DNA from 3 places in the Serratia sp. CoH_134_PS_4 genome. Region 2 is predicted to be linked to each of the others. Evidence: predicted binding sites of a transcription regulator. Region 2 holds the regulator's gene; each other region holds the start of a gene.

Region 1 (4,764 bases), on a different contig from region 2:
GCCAGCGGGGTACTACCACCAAAACCAATAGCCCCGAATGGGCAGGCAATGCCGCAAAGCTTGCAACTGATACACAGGCTTTCGTTCAGTGAGATGGCGTCATCCTGATGGCGAATCGCGTTGACTGGGCAGACTTGTGCACAGGGCGCATCTTCGCATTGATGACACATCACGGGGGCCGAATCGCGGGCACTGCGTATTACCTGCAAGCGGGGTAATGCCTGCAAGCCGTATTGCCGGTGTTCCGCAGAGCAACTTGCCATACAGGTATTGCAGCCAATACACAATTTAGGGTCCGCAATAATAAAGCGGTTCATGCACACTCCTTGCTTCGTCATTTATGACGACATCGTCAGTAAAAAATGACGTTTCGACAGTTTTCCGTCAGTGATTAACGCCGACAGTCAGACGGGTAAGGTTATTTTTTTCAGTGCGTCATGAATGGCACATCCATCATGAAGGGAGTCGAACAGGCATTGATAAATAATGGCGATCTTATCCAGATAATGTTCAAAAACTGCCTGTGTATCACGATTGCTTATTATTTCGTCGACATTGCCGTTTTCATCCAGGGTAGCATGTGCAAAAGCGGCAAAATTCTCCGGTTCATGCGCCGTCGCCAAATTAATGCGGTAGCAAATGTCTCGGCTGTAAAATCCCTCACTTAATTGAATACTAACGGTAAAGTGGTTGAACAAGACAAAGCGTAGGTCGTCCTCCTTTCCGTAGGTAAACTGATGATTAATCTTCTTTTTAGTGGTGGTGACCGCTTTAATTAATGTGCTGTGATAGGTTTGCCATTGCGCCATCAGGCGGTTGCTTTTGCTGGCGATATAATCGGCCTGGCTGGTTACTTCACTGATTGTACTCATTGTCCTCACTCAACATTAATGGTCATTGTCGAAACAGCTCTGGGTCAACGAGTTAAAGCATAAAGTGTGCCAAAGCTTCGAGTTATTCATTTATCCCTTTAACTTCAACCTGTAGCGTTAAATTAAATACCCGGTCTTTCAGAGGAGGGTTTATGTAATTGCTGCCGATGACATGACGATCGACAAATATGTCAATTTCGGTTTGGCATCATATTTGCAATGTTATTACTACGACGCGTTTTATCACCCTTGGCGGAGACCGGATGCACGAAATAACCTTGTGCCAACATGCGATGGAAATAATGCAGCAACAGGCTCGCCTGCATCATGCGCAACGTATTACTGCGGTGTGGTTCGAAATTGGCGCATTTTCTTGCGTGGAAGCGGAGTCTTTGCGCTTCTGTTTCGACATGGTGTGTCGAGACACCTTGGCTGAAGGCTGCGAGTTGCATCTGATAGAGCAACGTGCGCAGTCCTGGTGTCATGACTGCCAGCGCGATGTCCAGTTGCTGATGCCACAGGTCTTGGTCTGCCCGCACTGTGCCGGGCGAAACCTGCGTGTGGCGGCCGATGATGGCTTACACATAAAACGCCTGGAAATTGAATAGACAACATGCCCAAAGAAGAGAAAGGGTCTAGGAGGACGAACATGTGCAGTACCTGCGGTTGTGCCCACGGTGAACTGACGATTGAAGGGGAAGTAAAAGTCCCATTCCGTCCGCAACGGAATAGGCAAGGCGATTTGCATTATGGCTTGGGGCTGGCAGGCACCCATGCGCCGGGCATCAGCCAGCGCCGCATGCTGGAAATCGAAACCCGGGTGTTGGATAAAAACGATCGCCTGGCAGAGCGTAATCGTCAGTATTTCACCGAACAACATATCCTGGCGTTGAATCTGGTTTCCAGCCCCGGATCAGGCAAAACCACACTGCTGACAGAAACGTTGTTGCGGCTACGTGGCCATCATACTTGCGCGGTGGTGGAGGGAGACCAGCAAACCACCAACGATGCTGAACGCATTCGCGCGACCGGCGTCCCGGCAATTCAGGTCAATACCGGCAAAGGCTGTCATCTGGACGCACAAATGGTGCATGAAGCCACCCAGCGTTTAGGGTTGAAACCCGGCAGCCTGCTGTTTATCGAAAACGTCGGTAACCTGGTTTGTCCGGCCAGTTTTGATCTTGGCGAACGCCATAAGGTGGCAGTGCTCTCGGTTACCGAAGGGGAAGACAAACCCCTCAAGTACCCGCATATGTTTGCCGCCGCACGTTTGATGATCGTGAACAAAATCGATCTGCTGCCGTATTTGAAATTCGATTTGGCGGCCTGTATCGACAATGCCCGTCAGGTCAATCCCGCCATTGAGGTGATAACCCTGTCGGCAACCCACGGTGAAGGGATGGAACACTGGCTGGCTTGGCTGGAGAAAGAGTTATGTGTATAGGCATTCCCGGGCAAATCGTGGCGTTGGATGAAAACCAGCCCCAACATGCCTGGGCCGACGTCTGCGGTGTGCAGCGTGAAGTGAATATTGCGTTGGTACGTAAAGATGATGAACCCAGAGAAGCGATGATCGGCTGCTGGGTATTGATCCACGTAGGGTTCGCGATGAGCCGACTTGATCGGCACGAAGCCGAAGAGATGTTGGCGGCGCTGCACGCGATGGGCGAAGTAGAAGAGGATGTGGCGCTGTTTTTAGCGGGGGAAGGCCAGCATGCATTACGTTGACGAATTCCGCGATCCGCACCGGGTAAAATCGCTGCTTCAGCATATCAGGCACCGCGCTGCCCAGTTGTCTTTTACCACCGAACGACCGCTGCAAATCATGGAAGTGTGTGGGGGACATACTCATGCCATTTTCCGTTTTGGCCTGGATAAGTTGCTACCGCCCAACATTGAGTTTATCCACGGCCCGGGTTGCCCGGTGTGCGTGTTGCCGATGGGGCGCATAGACGCCTGCTGTGAAATCGCCGAGCACCCGGAGGTCATCTTTTGCACCTTCGGCGATGCGCTACGGGTACCGGGCAAACAGGGTTCATTGTTGCAGGCCCGTGAACGCGGGGCCGATGTACGGGTGGTTTACTCCCCATTGGATGCACTGGCACTGGCAAGACAAAACGCACACCGGCAGGTGGTGTTCTTTGCCCTTGGTTTTGAAACCACCATGCCGGTTACGGCGATAACCCTGCAGCAGGCCCGACAGGAAGGCCAACGCAACTTTAGCGTATTTTGCCAGCACATCAGTCTGATCCCGACGCTACGCAGCCTGTTGCAACAGCCAGATGTGCGTATCGACGGTTTTCTGGCACCCGGCCATGTCAGCATGGTGATCGGTACCGAACCTTACGATTTTATCAGCCAGCAGTACCGCAAACCATTGGTCGTGGCCGGTTTTGAACCGCTGGATATCTTGCAGGGAGTAATGATGCTGGTTGAGCAATTCCTTCAACAGCAGAGCCGGACCGAAAATCAATACCGACGCGTGGTACCGGAGCAAGGAAACCCGCTGGCTCAGCAAGCTATGAGTGAAGTGTTTGTGCTGGGTGGTGGGAGTGAATGGCGAGGCCTTGGCACCATTGCCAATTCCGGCATTGCCTTAACCCCCGTCTATAGCGCCTTTGATGCAGAGCGCCGTTTTCAACCGCAATATCGGCAGGTGGCAGATGATCCTCATGCTCGCTGCGGGGATGTGCTCACCGGGCGTTGCAAACCGCGGGATTGCCCCATGTTTGGCCGCGGCTGTACACCACAAAATGCTTTTGGTGCCCTGATGGTGTCTTCAGAAGGTGCCTGCGCCGCTTGGTATCAATACCGCCGTGAAACAGAGGAGACTCCGGCATGAATAACGTCATTACTCTGGCTCACGGTAGCGGCGGCACAGCGATGCAGCAGTTATTGGATACGCTTTTCCTGCCCGCTTTCGCCAACCCGCTATTGGATCAGCGTGAAGATCAGGCTCGGCTAAGTCTGGCGGGGTTAACGCAGCAGGGCGATCGACTGGCGTTTACCACCGACAGCTACGTCATTGATCCTATTTTCTTTCCGGGTGGGGATATCGGCAAACTGGCCGTCTGCGGCACGGCGAACGATCTGGCGGTGAGCGGCGCCCGGCCAGGCTATCTTTCCTGCGGTTTTATCCTCGAAGAGGGCTTACCCCTGGTCGATTTACAGCGGGTGGTTGCTTCTATGGCCGCGACCGCTCAGCAGGCCGGTATGCGTATCGTGACCGGGGATACTAAGGTGGTGCAACGTGGCGCTGCTGACAAAGTGTTTATCAATACTGCCGGTATCGGCGTGATCCCGAACGATCTGAATTGGGCTGCTCAAAATATCCAGGCAGGAGACGTCATCATTGTTAGCGGTACGTTAGGTGACCATGGGGCGACTATCCTCAATTTGCGGGAAAATCTGGGAATGTCGTTGGATGTTATCAGCGATTGTGCCGTGTTAACCCCTTTAATCTCACCGCTGCGCGCCATCAATGGCGTGCGGGCACTCCGTGATGCTACCCGCGGCGGCGTGAACGCCATTCTGCATGAGTTTGCTCGTGCAGCACATGTCGGTATTGAGGTTGAAGAGCGTCTATTGCCGGTAGCCCCGGCGGTGCGAGGGATCTGTGAATTGCTGGGGCTGGACGCTATCAATTTTGCCAATGAGGGAAAACTGGTCGTGGTTGCCGCGCCAGAGGCTGAACACGCGGTTCTGACCGCATTGCAGGCGCATCCCTTGGGCACCGCCGCGGCGGTAATTGGCCGTGTGACAGGTGGGCGGCAAGTGAGGATGCAGGGTGCTTACGGCATCAGCCGTTTACTGGATTTGCCCCATGCCGAACCTTTGCCGCGCATTTGTTGATCCTGTCGGGGGAGAACGCCGTCGCTCAGCGTTACACTTT
Region 2 (4,764 bases):
GTTTTTCCAACGTACGATGGCGTGATTGCACGTTCTTGCCGCGCGAACGGAAGTAGTCGGCCAATTGTTCCGCCACGTACACTGAACGGTGTTTACCGCCGGTACAGCCAATGGCCACTGTCAGGTAGCTGCGGTTGTTGGTTTCCAGCATCGGCAGCCACTGTTCCAGATAACTGCGCGTCTGGTAGATGAAGTTGTGCACTTCAGTGTGGCGATCGAGGAATGAGGCAACGGGTTTATCCAAACCGGTCATTGGGCGCAGTTTTGGATCCCAGTGTGGGTTCGGCAAGAATCGTACGTCGAACACGTAATCGGCATCGATCGGGATACCGTGTTTAAAGCCGAAGGATTCAAACACCATGGTTAGCTCACGCTCGCGTTTGCCCAACAGGCGGGTACGCAGCATTTCGGCCAGCTCATGCACTGACATTTCTGACGTGTCGATGATCAGGTCGGCTCTGGAACGCAGGGGTTCGAGCAGATCACTCTCTTCATCGATAGCGCTTTCCAGTGACAGGTTCTTGCTAGAGAGCGGATGCAGACGGCGTGTATCACTGTAGCGGCGAATCAGCGTATTGCGATCGGCGTCGAGGAACAGCAACTGCGGCGAGAAGCTGTCAGGCAGCTGAGTCATCGCATATTCAAACACTTCCGGCGATTCCGGCATGTTACGTACGTCGATGCTTACCGCTGCGGAGCTGTTGCGTTCCGCCAGCGTATTGGCAAGCTGCGGTAGCAGTACCACGGGCAGGTTATCAACGCAGTAAAAACCCATGTCTTCCAACGCCCGCAAGGCGACGGATTTCCCTGAACCGGAACGGCCGCTGACAATCATCAGCACCATGTGGAAACTCCCCTGGCATCTCAGTGGCGTCTATCGCCACCTTTAGAAACTTTATTATTCCGGCCTGAACCGGAATCCATCATGGCTAAACAGTATCGTTATCCGGGCTGGAAGTCACGCCAGCCGGGCGTTACTCGGTGATGATTTGGTAAAGCTCTTCGTCACTTTGCGCGGCACGCAGGCGACGGCATACGGTTTTGTCGGCCAGGCGCTTGGCGACCAGGGACAGGGTATGCAAATGGGTTTTACATTGATCTGCCGGTACCAGTAAGGCGAATAGCAGATCGACCGGCTGGTTATCAATGGCATCAAAGGCGATAGGTTGGTCGAGACGGATAAACACGCCAACAGCCCGCAATGTGTCCTCTTCCAGTTTGCCATGGGGAATGGCGATACCGTTGCCGATACCGGTGCTGCCCATACGCTCGCGGGTGAGAACCGCGTCAAACACCACCTGTGGTGACAGGTTTAGCTGCTTGGCGGCCAGTTCGCTGATAATTTCCAAAGCGCGTTTCTTGCTAGTGCAATGGACGGCGCTTCTGGTGCACTCGATGTTTAAGACCGAGCTTAATTGCATTGTTTCGTTGTTCATCTCATCTTCACTTAAAACCACACCAGCAAGCAGGCTTGTGAGGTGATTTTTCGCCTGTTGGCTTATCGGCGCGGTACCCATACACAAACAGGTAACGCGCCGATGGCCGAATCTACGTTTGAGCCGAATCCGCGGACGGAAACGGCCCAGAATGTCAGTGTTGCTTCAGTTTGTCTTTATGTTTGTTCAATTGACGTGCCAGTTTGTCGATCAGGGTATCAATTGCAGCATACATGTTCTCGTCTTCCGAGGTGGCGTGCAACTCGCCTCCATTCACGTGCACCGTTGCTTCCGCAATCTGTTGCACTTTTTCCACACTAAGAACGACATACACCTGATTTATGCGGTCAAAATACTGTTCGAGTTTAGCGAACTTGGTGTTCACGAACTCACGCAATGGTTCGGTGATTTCGATGTGGTGTCCGGTAATGTTGAGCTGCATAGTGTCTTCCTTCTCAATAGAGGTCAAACCAACTGTTTACGCTGGTTGGACGGCGGGATGGACAAAGACTCTCGGTACTTGGCGACGGTACGCCGCGCCACGATGATCCCCTGATCGGAGAGCAGGGTGGCCAGCTTGCTGTCGCTGAGCGGTTTGGCGGGGTTTTCCGCCGCGATCATTTTCTTCACGACTGCCCGGATCGCCGTAGAGGAAGCCTCGCCTCCGCTGTCGGTATTCACATGGCTTGAGAAGAAATATTTCAATTCGAAAATGCCGCGCGGACTGTGCAAAAACTTTTGCGTAGTCACGCGTGAGATTGTCGATTCATGCATCTCCACGGCCTGAGCGATGTCCGCCAGTACCATGGGTTTCATAAATTCTGCACCTTGCTCAAAGAAGGCCTGTTGCTGCTCGACAATGCAGCGTGAGACTTTCAGTAAAGTGTCGTTCCTGCTTTCCAGACTTTTGATCAGCCATTTGGCTTCCTGCAGATTACTGCGGATGTACTGTCCGTCGCTGTCGTTACGCGCGCTGTTGCCCATGGCGGCGTATTGCTGGTTGATCTTCAGCCGTGGAATGCTGTCACTGTTGAGCTCAACCGTCCAAACATCTTGCACTTTGCGTACCAGCACGTCTGGGATCACGTACTCAGACTCGCCGGTATTGATCGACTGGCCCGGACGCGGATCGAGTGACTGAATCAGCTGCATCGCTTCTTTCAGTGTATCTTCTTTTGAGCGCGTTGTTCGCATTAGGCTGCGAAAGTCGTGGTTGGCCAGCAAGTCCAGGTGTTCACTGATGATCAGGCGTGCTTCAGCCAGATAGGGCGTGTCTTCGGCATACTGGGAAAGCTGAACCAACAGGCAATCACGCAGATCGCGCGCGGCAACGCCAACCGGATCAAAACGCTGTACGCGTTTCAATACGGCTTCGACTTCGTCCATTGTCACATTTTCGTCACCGATGCTCTCCAGAATGTCTTCCAGCGGCACGGTGAGATAACCGGTGTCGTCGACAGCGTCAACGATTGAGGTGGCGATGGCGGCATCCGTATCGGAAAACGGTGTGAGATCCACCTGCCACATCAGATAGTCCTGCAGGGTCTGGGTGGTTTCACCTTGATAAACCGGGAGTTCATCATCGCTGTAATCAGTACGGGTACCGGAGGGGGTACCCGCCGTATAGATTTCATCCCAGGTAGCGTCCAACGGCAGCTCTTCCGGCATGTCTTTCTGTTCTAGCGCTTCGCGGGTGTCCAAACCTTCGGTTTCGAGGGTTTCTTTGGTTTCGATTTCTTCGTGCAGGTCAGTCTGTTCAAGCAATGGGTTGCTCTCTAACGCCAGCTGTATCTCCTGCTGGAGTTCAAGCGTGGACAACTGCAACAGGCGGATAGCCTGCTGGAGTTGGGGGGTCATAGCCAATTGTTGGCTAAACCTGAGTTGCAAACCTTGCTTCATAATCTTCTGTTTACTTCCGTTAACCGTCGCCCAATGGGCGCGCTGGTACTCAGAGGCGGAATTCTTCGCCCAGATAAACGCGTTTCACCTGCTCATCGGCCAGAATAGCATCCGGCGTGCCGTGAGCAATCAGTTTGCCCTGGCTGACAATGTAGGCGCGTTCACATACGTCCAGCGTTTCGCGCACGTTGTGGTCGGTGATCAGCACGCCCAGGCCGCTATCACGCAAGTGCTCGATAATCTTTTTAATGTCGATAACGGAGATGGGGTCGACCCCGGCGAAGGGTTCATCCAGCAGGATGAATTTCGGGTTGGCCGCCAGGGCTCGGGCGATCTCCACGCGGCGGCGTTCGCCACCGGACAAGGCCTGGCCCAGGTTGTCGCGCAGATGGGAGATATGGAACTCTTCCATCAGCTCTACCGCACGGTCTGCTCGCTGTTCGCTGCTGAGGTCATCACGGATCTCAAGAACGGCCATCAGGTTGTCATACACGCTCAGGCGGCGGAAGATTGACGCTTCTTGCGGCAGATAGCCGATACCACGACGCGCGCGCGCATGCAGTGGCAACAGGCTGATGTCTTCTTCGTCAATCACGATACGCCCGGCGTCGCGTTGAACGATACCCACCACCATGTAGAAGGTGGTGGTCTTACCGGCACCGTTCGGCCCCAGAAGGCCGACGATTTCGCCGGATTTCACGTTCAGACTGACGTCTTCAACAACTTTGCGGCCCTTGTAGGCTTTCGCCAAGTTTTCTGCGATGAGTGTAGCCATAAGTGATTAGTTACTCTTCTTTTGCCCGTTTTTGTCTTGCAACTGCGACGGTACCAGAACCGTAGTCACGCGTTTGCCTTTATCGCTAAACGCCTGCATTTGCTGCTGTTGCACCAGGTAGGTGATGCGATCGCCTTTTACGTTGCTGTCGAGCTGTTCCAGATAGGCATTCCCGGTCAGGGTCACTAACTGCGAGGCGACATCGTAACGGACCTTTTGGGCATGGCCTTTCACCGGCTTACCACTGTCTTGCATCTGGTAAAAAGTCACTGGGTTACCAAAGGCTTCAATGTAGGTTTTGTTCTGATCGCCGCCCGGCCGAGTCACCACGACCTTGTCCGCCTTGATATCGATGGTGCCTTGCTTAATCACCACGTTATCAGTAAAGGTGCTGACGTTGCTCTGCATATCCAGAGACTGTTTCAGTGAATCAATGCTCACCGGTTGATTGGAGTCGGACTTCAGCGCCCAAGCGGGGGCGCTGGCGGCCAAAATCAAGCTGCCGATCAACAGATTACGGCGTTGTTTTTTGGTTCTGAATTTCATAGTTGGTCTTAACCTTATCAATCAGCTCAGCGGTTTTGGTCCGCAGGTTCCCACGCATTTTCATGCCGTTAGAGGTGAAGTTCGTCCCGTAGAGTGTCACTTCGTCAT
Region 3 (4,764 bases), on a different contig from region 2:
GGTTGGTATTTGACAAGACGACGACCCGATGGCCTTCACTGCGCAGGCGCTTCATGATGTCGATCACTTCCGGGCGCAGTGCAACAAACACCGCCTGCCAACCGGTAGCAAATTGTTCAAAACTGAGGGCGATACCCATTTCATCACTCAGCCGTTCAGCAAAGTCTTCGTCGCTGATCTCACCACGCTCATGCTGTTGGAACAGTTCACCCATAGTGAAACGCTCAGACAATACGGCCAGCGGCGTACCACTTAAATTGCTCCATACACCCAGTACACGTTTGAAATCGATATCGACGATCACATTACCTAAATCAAAGATATACAGCATAGTCCTCTCCTGATGGGCCGGTGAGATTTTACTGTAGCGGGAAAAACAGAGGCTGAATAGAGAGCAGGAGGAAAAGCGTATAGCACGCGGCAGAAATGAGAAAAGACAGAGGAAAAAACTCAGGGCGCTGGACGCGCCCTAAGTGTTGCAGACTAAATCAGCGATTAAGCGTCTTTAGGACCGCGGCTTGCACGTTTACGATCGTTTTCCGTCAGGTGACGCTTACGGATACGGATCGAGGTTGGCGTCACTTCTACCAGTTCGTCATCATCGATGAACTCCAGAGCTTGCTCCAGGGTCATCTTGATAGCTGGGACCAGGGTAGTTGCTTCGTCAGTACCAGAAGCACGCATGTTGGTCAGCTTCTTACCGGTCAAGCAGTTCACTGTCAGGTCGTTAGAACGTGAGTGAATACCGATGATCTGGCCTTCATACACTTCCGCACCGTGGCCCAGGAACAACTTGCCGCGATCTTGCAGACCAAACAGGGCGAATGCTACCGCTTTGCCTTGGCCGTTAGAGATCAGCACGCCGTTCTGGCGCTGGCCAACTTCACCCGGACGCACATCGTCGTAGTGGCTGAAGGTGGAGTACAGCAGACCGGTACCAGAGGTCATGGTCATGAACTCGTTACGGAAGCCAATCAAGCCACGGCTTGGGATCACGTAGTCGAGACGCACACGGCCTTTACCGTCTGGATCCATGTTTTTCAGGTCAGCTTTACGCTCACCCATGGCTTGCATGACTGAACCCTGGTGCTGTTCTTCGATGTCCAAGGTCACGTTCTCAAACGGCTCTTGTTTACGACCATCGATTTCACGGAAGATAACTTTCGGACGGGATACCGCCAGTTCGAAACCTTCACGACGCATGTTTTCGATCAGAACCGACAGGTGAAGTTCACCACGGCCAGATACGCGGAATGCGTCAGCATCTTCAGTTTCTTCAACACGCAACGCAACGTTGTGCACCAATTCCTTGTTCAGACGCTCAAGGATTTGACGTGAAGTCACGAACTTACCTTCTTTACCGCAGAAAGGTGAGGTGTTGACGTTGAAGAACATGGTTACGGTTGGCTCATCGACAGACAGCGCTGGCAGTGCTTCCACTGCAGAGGTGTCACAGATGGTGTCGGAAATGTTCAGCTCGCCCAGACCGGTGATAGCGATGATGTCGCCCGCTTCAGCCAGGGTCGACTCGATACGCTCCAGACCCATGTGGCCCAGCACTTTGCCCACTTTACCGCTGCGAGTTTTACCTTCGCTATCGATGATAGTGACCTGCTGGTTTGGCTTCACTTTACCGCGCTTGATACGGCCGATGCCGATCACGCCCAGGTAGTTGTTGTAGTCCAGCTGAGAGATCTGCATCTGGAACGGTGCTTCGAGCTCAACCTGCGGTGCAGACACGTGGTCCACGATCGCTTGATACAGCGGGGTCATGTCTTCCGCCATCTCATTGTGGTCAGTACCCGCGATCCCCATCAGTGCAGAAGCATAGATGATTGGGAAGTCGAGCTGCTCGTCGGTCGCGTCGAGGTTAACGAACAGGTCGAAGACCTGATCAACAACCCAATCAGGACGTGCGCCTGGACGGTCAACCTTGTTGATTACCACGATCGGCTTCAGACCATTAGCAAACGCTTTTTTGGTCACAAAGCGGGTTTGCGGCATTGGGCCATCCATTGCGTCCACAACCAGCAGCACCGAGTCAACCATTGACATCACACGCTCAACCTCACCGCCGAAGTCGGCGTGTCCTGGGGTATCCACGATGTTGATGCGGTAGTCTTTCCAATTAATGGCGGTGTTTTTTGCGAGGATGGTAATCCCACGCTCTTTCTCCAAATCGTTGGAGTCCATTACGCGTTCGGTGGCTTCTACACGCTCTCCGAAAGTACCGGATTGTTGCAGCAGCTTATCAACCAGGGTGGTTTTACCATGGTCAACGTGGGCAATAATGGCGATGTTACGCAAATTTTCGATCACAGCTTTGCCTCAGGCATTAGAAATAGCGCGCTATTGTACACGTATTAAGCGAGGGACTAAACAAGATCACAACAGTCTCTTATAAACAACTGTGTACAGGTCAGTATGTGATCCCTTTCACGGTGCAAAAAGCATCATCTGGTGCACTTTTGCACCATTACAGTGCCCCACCTCGCACTGATTGCACCATTTAAGTGCAATATGTCACTAATGGTGCATACTCATTCTGTGCAAAACCCGCACAGAAAGGCGTTTAACACGCTTTCGCAAAGTTGGCACAGTTTTCGCTTTAGTCTTTTCAAGGCAAAAAAAGCCAGTTTCACAGATTCGTTCCACGACGACGACAATGATAAATCCGGGAGAGTTAAGTATGTCCGCTGAACACGTTTTGACGATGCTGAATGAGCATGAAGTGAAATTCGTAGACCTGCGTTTCACTGACACCAAGGGTAAAGAACAACACGTCACCATCCCTGCTCACCAGGTGAATGCCGACTTCTTCGAAGAAGGTAAAATGTTTGACGGCTCCTCGATCGGCGGTTGGAAAGGTATCAACGAATCTGACATGGTGCTGATGCCAGACGCCAGCACGGCGGTATTGGACCCGTTCTTCGAAGAATCTACCCTGATTATTCGTTGCGACATCCTTGAGCCAGGCACCATGCAAGGCTATGACCGTGACCCACGCTCCATTTCCAAGCGTGCAGAAGACTTCCTGCGTTCATCCGGCATTGCGGACACCGTATTGTTCGGGCCAGAGCCAGAATTCTTCCTGTTCGATGACATTCGTTTCGGCAGCAGCATCCGTGGTTCCCACGTGGCTATCGACGATATCGAAGGCGCATGGAACTCAGGCACCCAATACGATGGCGGCAACAAAGGCCACCGTCCGGCAGTGAAAGGCGGCTACTTCCCAGTTCCTCCGGTCGACTCTTCACAAGACATCCGTTCTACCATGTGTTTGACCATGGAAGAAATGGGTCTGGTTGTTGAAGCGCACCACCATGAAGTGGCAACTGCAGGTCAGAACGAAGTGGCAACCCGCTTCAACACCATGACCAAAAAAGCTGACGAAATCCAAATCTACAAATACGTGGTTCACAACGTGGCTCACGCATTTGGTAAAACAGCGACCTTCATGCCGAAGCCAATGTTCGGTGATAACGGTTCTGGTATGCACTGCCACATGTCTCTGTCCAAGAACGGCACGAACCTGTTCGCTGGCGACAAATACGGCGGCCTGTCTGAAACTGCCCTGTTCTATATCGGCGGTATCATCAAGCATGCTAAAGCAATCAATGCCCTGGCCAACCCGACCACCAACTCTTACAAGCGTCTGGTCCCAGGCTACGAAGCCCCGGTCATGCTGGCTTACTCAGCCCGTAACCGCTCCGCTTCTATCCGTATTCCGGTAGTAGCTAGCCCGAAAGCGCGTCGTATCGAAGCTCGCTTCCCGGATCCAGCAGCTAACCCATACCTGTGCTTCGCAGCTCTGCTGATGGCAGGCCTGGACGGTGTGATTAATAAAATCCACCCTGGCGATGCCATGGACAAAAACCTGTATGACCTGCCACCGGAAGAAGAAGCTGAAATTCCAAAAGTTGCAGGCTCCCTGGATGAAGCGCTGGCTGCATTAAGCGAAGACCGCGAGTTCCTGACCCGTGGCGGCGTCTTCACCGACGACGCGATCGACGCTTATATCGACCTGCGTAAAGAAGAAATGGATCGTGTTCGCATGACGCCACACCCGGTTGAATTCGAACTCTACTACAGCGTTTAAGTTTTACCGCGCCGTCTGCGGACGGCGCCCAGATTTAGTTGTCTTTTTTGTTGCCGTGGAAACTTTCTGCCCATCTTCGGATGGGTTTTTTTCTCCACCATATTTTCTGCAAAACTATTCCATACCGCGTACATGACGGATGGAGTAGGATAAATGCACTAAAAAGGTGCAGTCGTCTGCTATGCCCAATGAATTTCAAGGTGCAGCTAGGCGGCAACCGAGCCAACCGACAGGAGCTTGGTCTGCCAAGTGACTGGTGTGAGTAAGAGCAGCCAACAACGCTGCGTCTTGAAAGATGAAGGGCATATATGGCAACTGGCAAGCTGCCCGACGCAGGGCAGATCCTCAATTCGCTCATTAACAGCATTCTGCTGTTGGATGACTCACTGGCGGTTCATTACGCCAATCCGGCAGCACAACAACTGCTGGCACAGAGCTCCCGTAAACTTTTCGGTACGCCGTTACCCGATCTGCTCGGCTACTTCTCACTGAACGTCGATTTGATGCGTGAGAGCCTGCACGCCGGTCAGGGCTTTACCGATAACGAAGTGACCCTGGTGGTTGACGGGCGTGCGCACATCCTCTCTTTGACCGCCCAGGCGCTGCCTGAAGGCTACATCTTGGTCGAGCTGGCGCCGATGGATAACCAACGCCGCCTGAGTCAG

The links. The regulator sigma-54, encoded in region 2, starts transcription at its own class of promoters, with help from an activator protein. The targets are predictions, from matches to a motif close to GTTGGCACANNTTTCGCTNT.
Region 1: hycA (formate hydrogenlyase regulator HycA) is a predicted target of sigma-54. The motif match lies at 927-946, and genes of this name have one in related genera.
Region 3: glnA (glutamate--ammonia ligase) is a predicted target of sigma-54. The motif match lies at 2,591-2,610, and genes of this name have one in related genera.

What each region holds. Positions count from the first base shown of each region.
Region 1 covers NZ_JBXWKI010000001.1:597,614-602,377, reverse strand. The annotation lists gene AC2FCQ_RS02790 (4Fe-4S dicluster domain-containing protein) at 1-317, opposite strand, end outside; gene hycA (formate hydrogenlyase regulator HycA) at 405-872, opposite strand; gene hypA (hydrogenase maturation nickel metallochaperone HypA) at 1,136-1,480, shown strand; gene hypB (hydrogenase nickel incorporation protein HypB) at 1,522-2,316, shown strand; gene AC2FCQ_RS02770 (HypC/HybG/HupF family hydrogenase formation chaperone) at 2,307-2,600, shown strand; gene hypD (hydrogenase formation protein HypD) at 2,587-3,714, shown strand; gene hypE (hydrogenase expression/formation protein HypE) at 3,711-4,724, shown strand.
Region 2 covers NZ_JBXWKI010000005.1:214,527-219,290, reverse strand. The annotation lists gene rapZ (RNase adapter RapZ) at 1-844, opposite strand, end outside; gene ptsN (PTS IIA-like nitrogen regulatory protein PtsN) at 975-1,436, opposite strand; gene hpf (ribosome hibernation promoting factor) at 1,591-1,878, opposite strand; gene rpoN (RNA polymerase factor sigma-54) at 1,902-3,335, opposite strand; gene lptB (LPS export ABC transporter ATP-binding protein) at 3,385-4,110, opposite strand; gene lptA (lipopolysaccharide ABC transporter substrate-binding protein LptA) at 4,117-4,656, opposite strand; gene lptC (LPS export ABC transporter periplasmic protein LptC) at 4,625-4,764, opposite strand, start outside.
Region 3 covers NZ_JBXWKI010000014.1:14,086-18,849, reverse strand. The annotation lists gene yihX (glucose-1-phosphatase) at 1-331, opposite strand, end outside; gene typA (ribosome-dependent GTPase TypA) at 496-2,319, opposite strand; gene glnA (glutamate--ammonia ligase) at 2,690-4,099, shown strand; gene glnL (nitrogen regulation protein NR(II)) at 4,408-4,764, shown strand, end outside.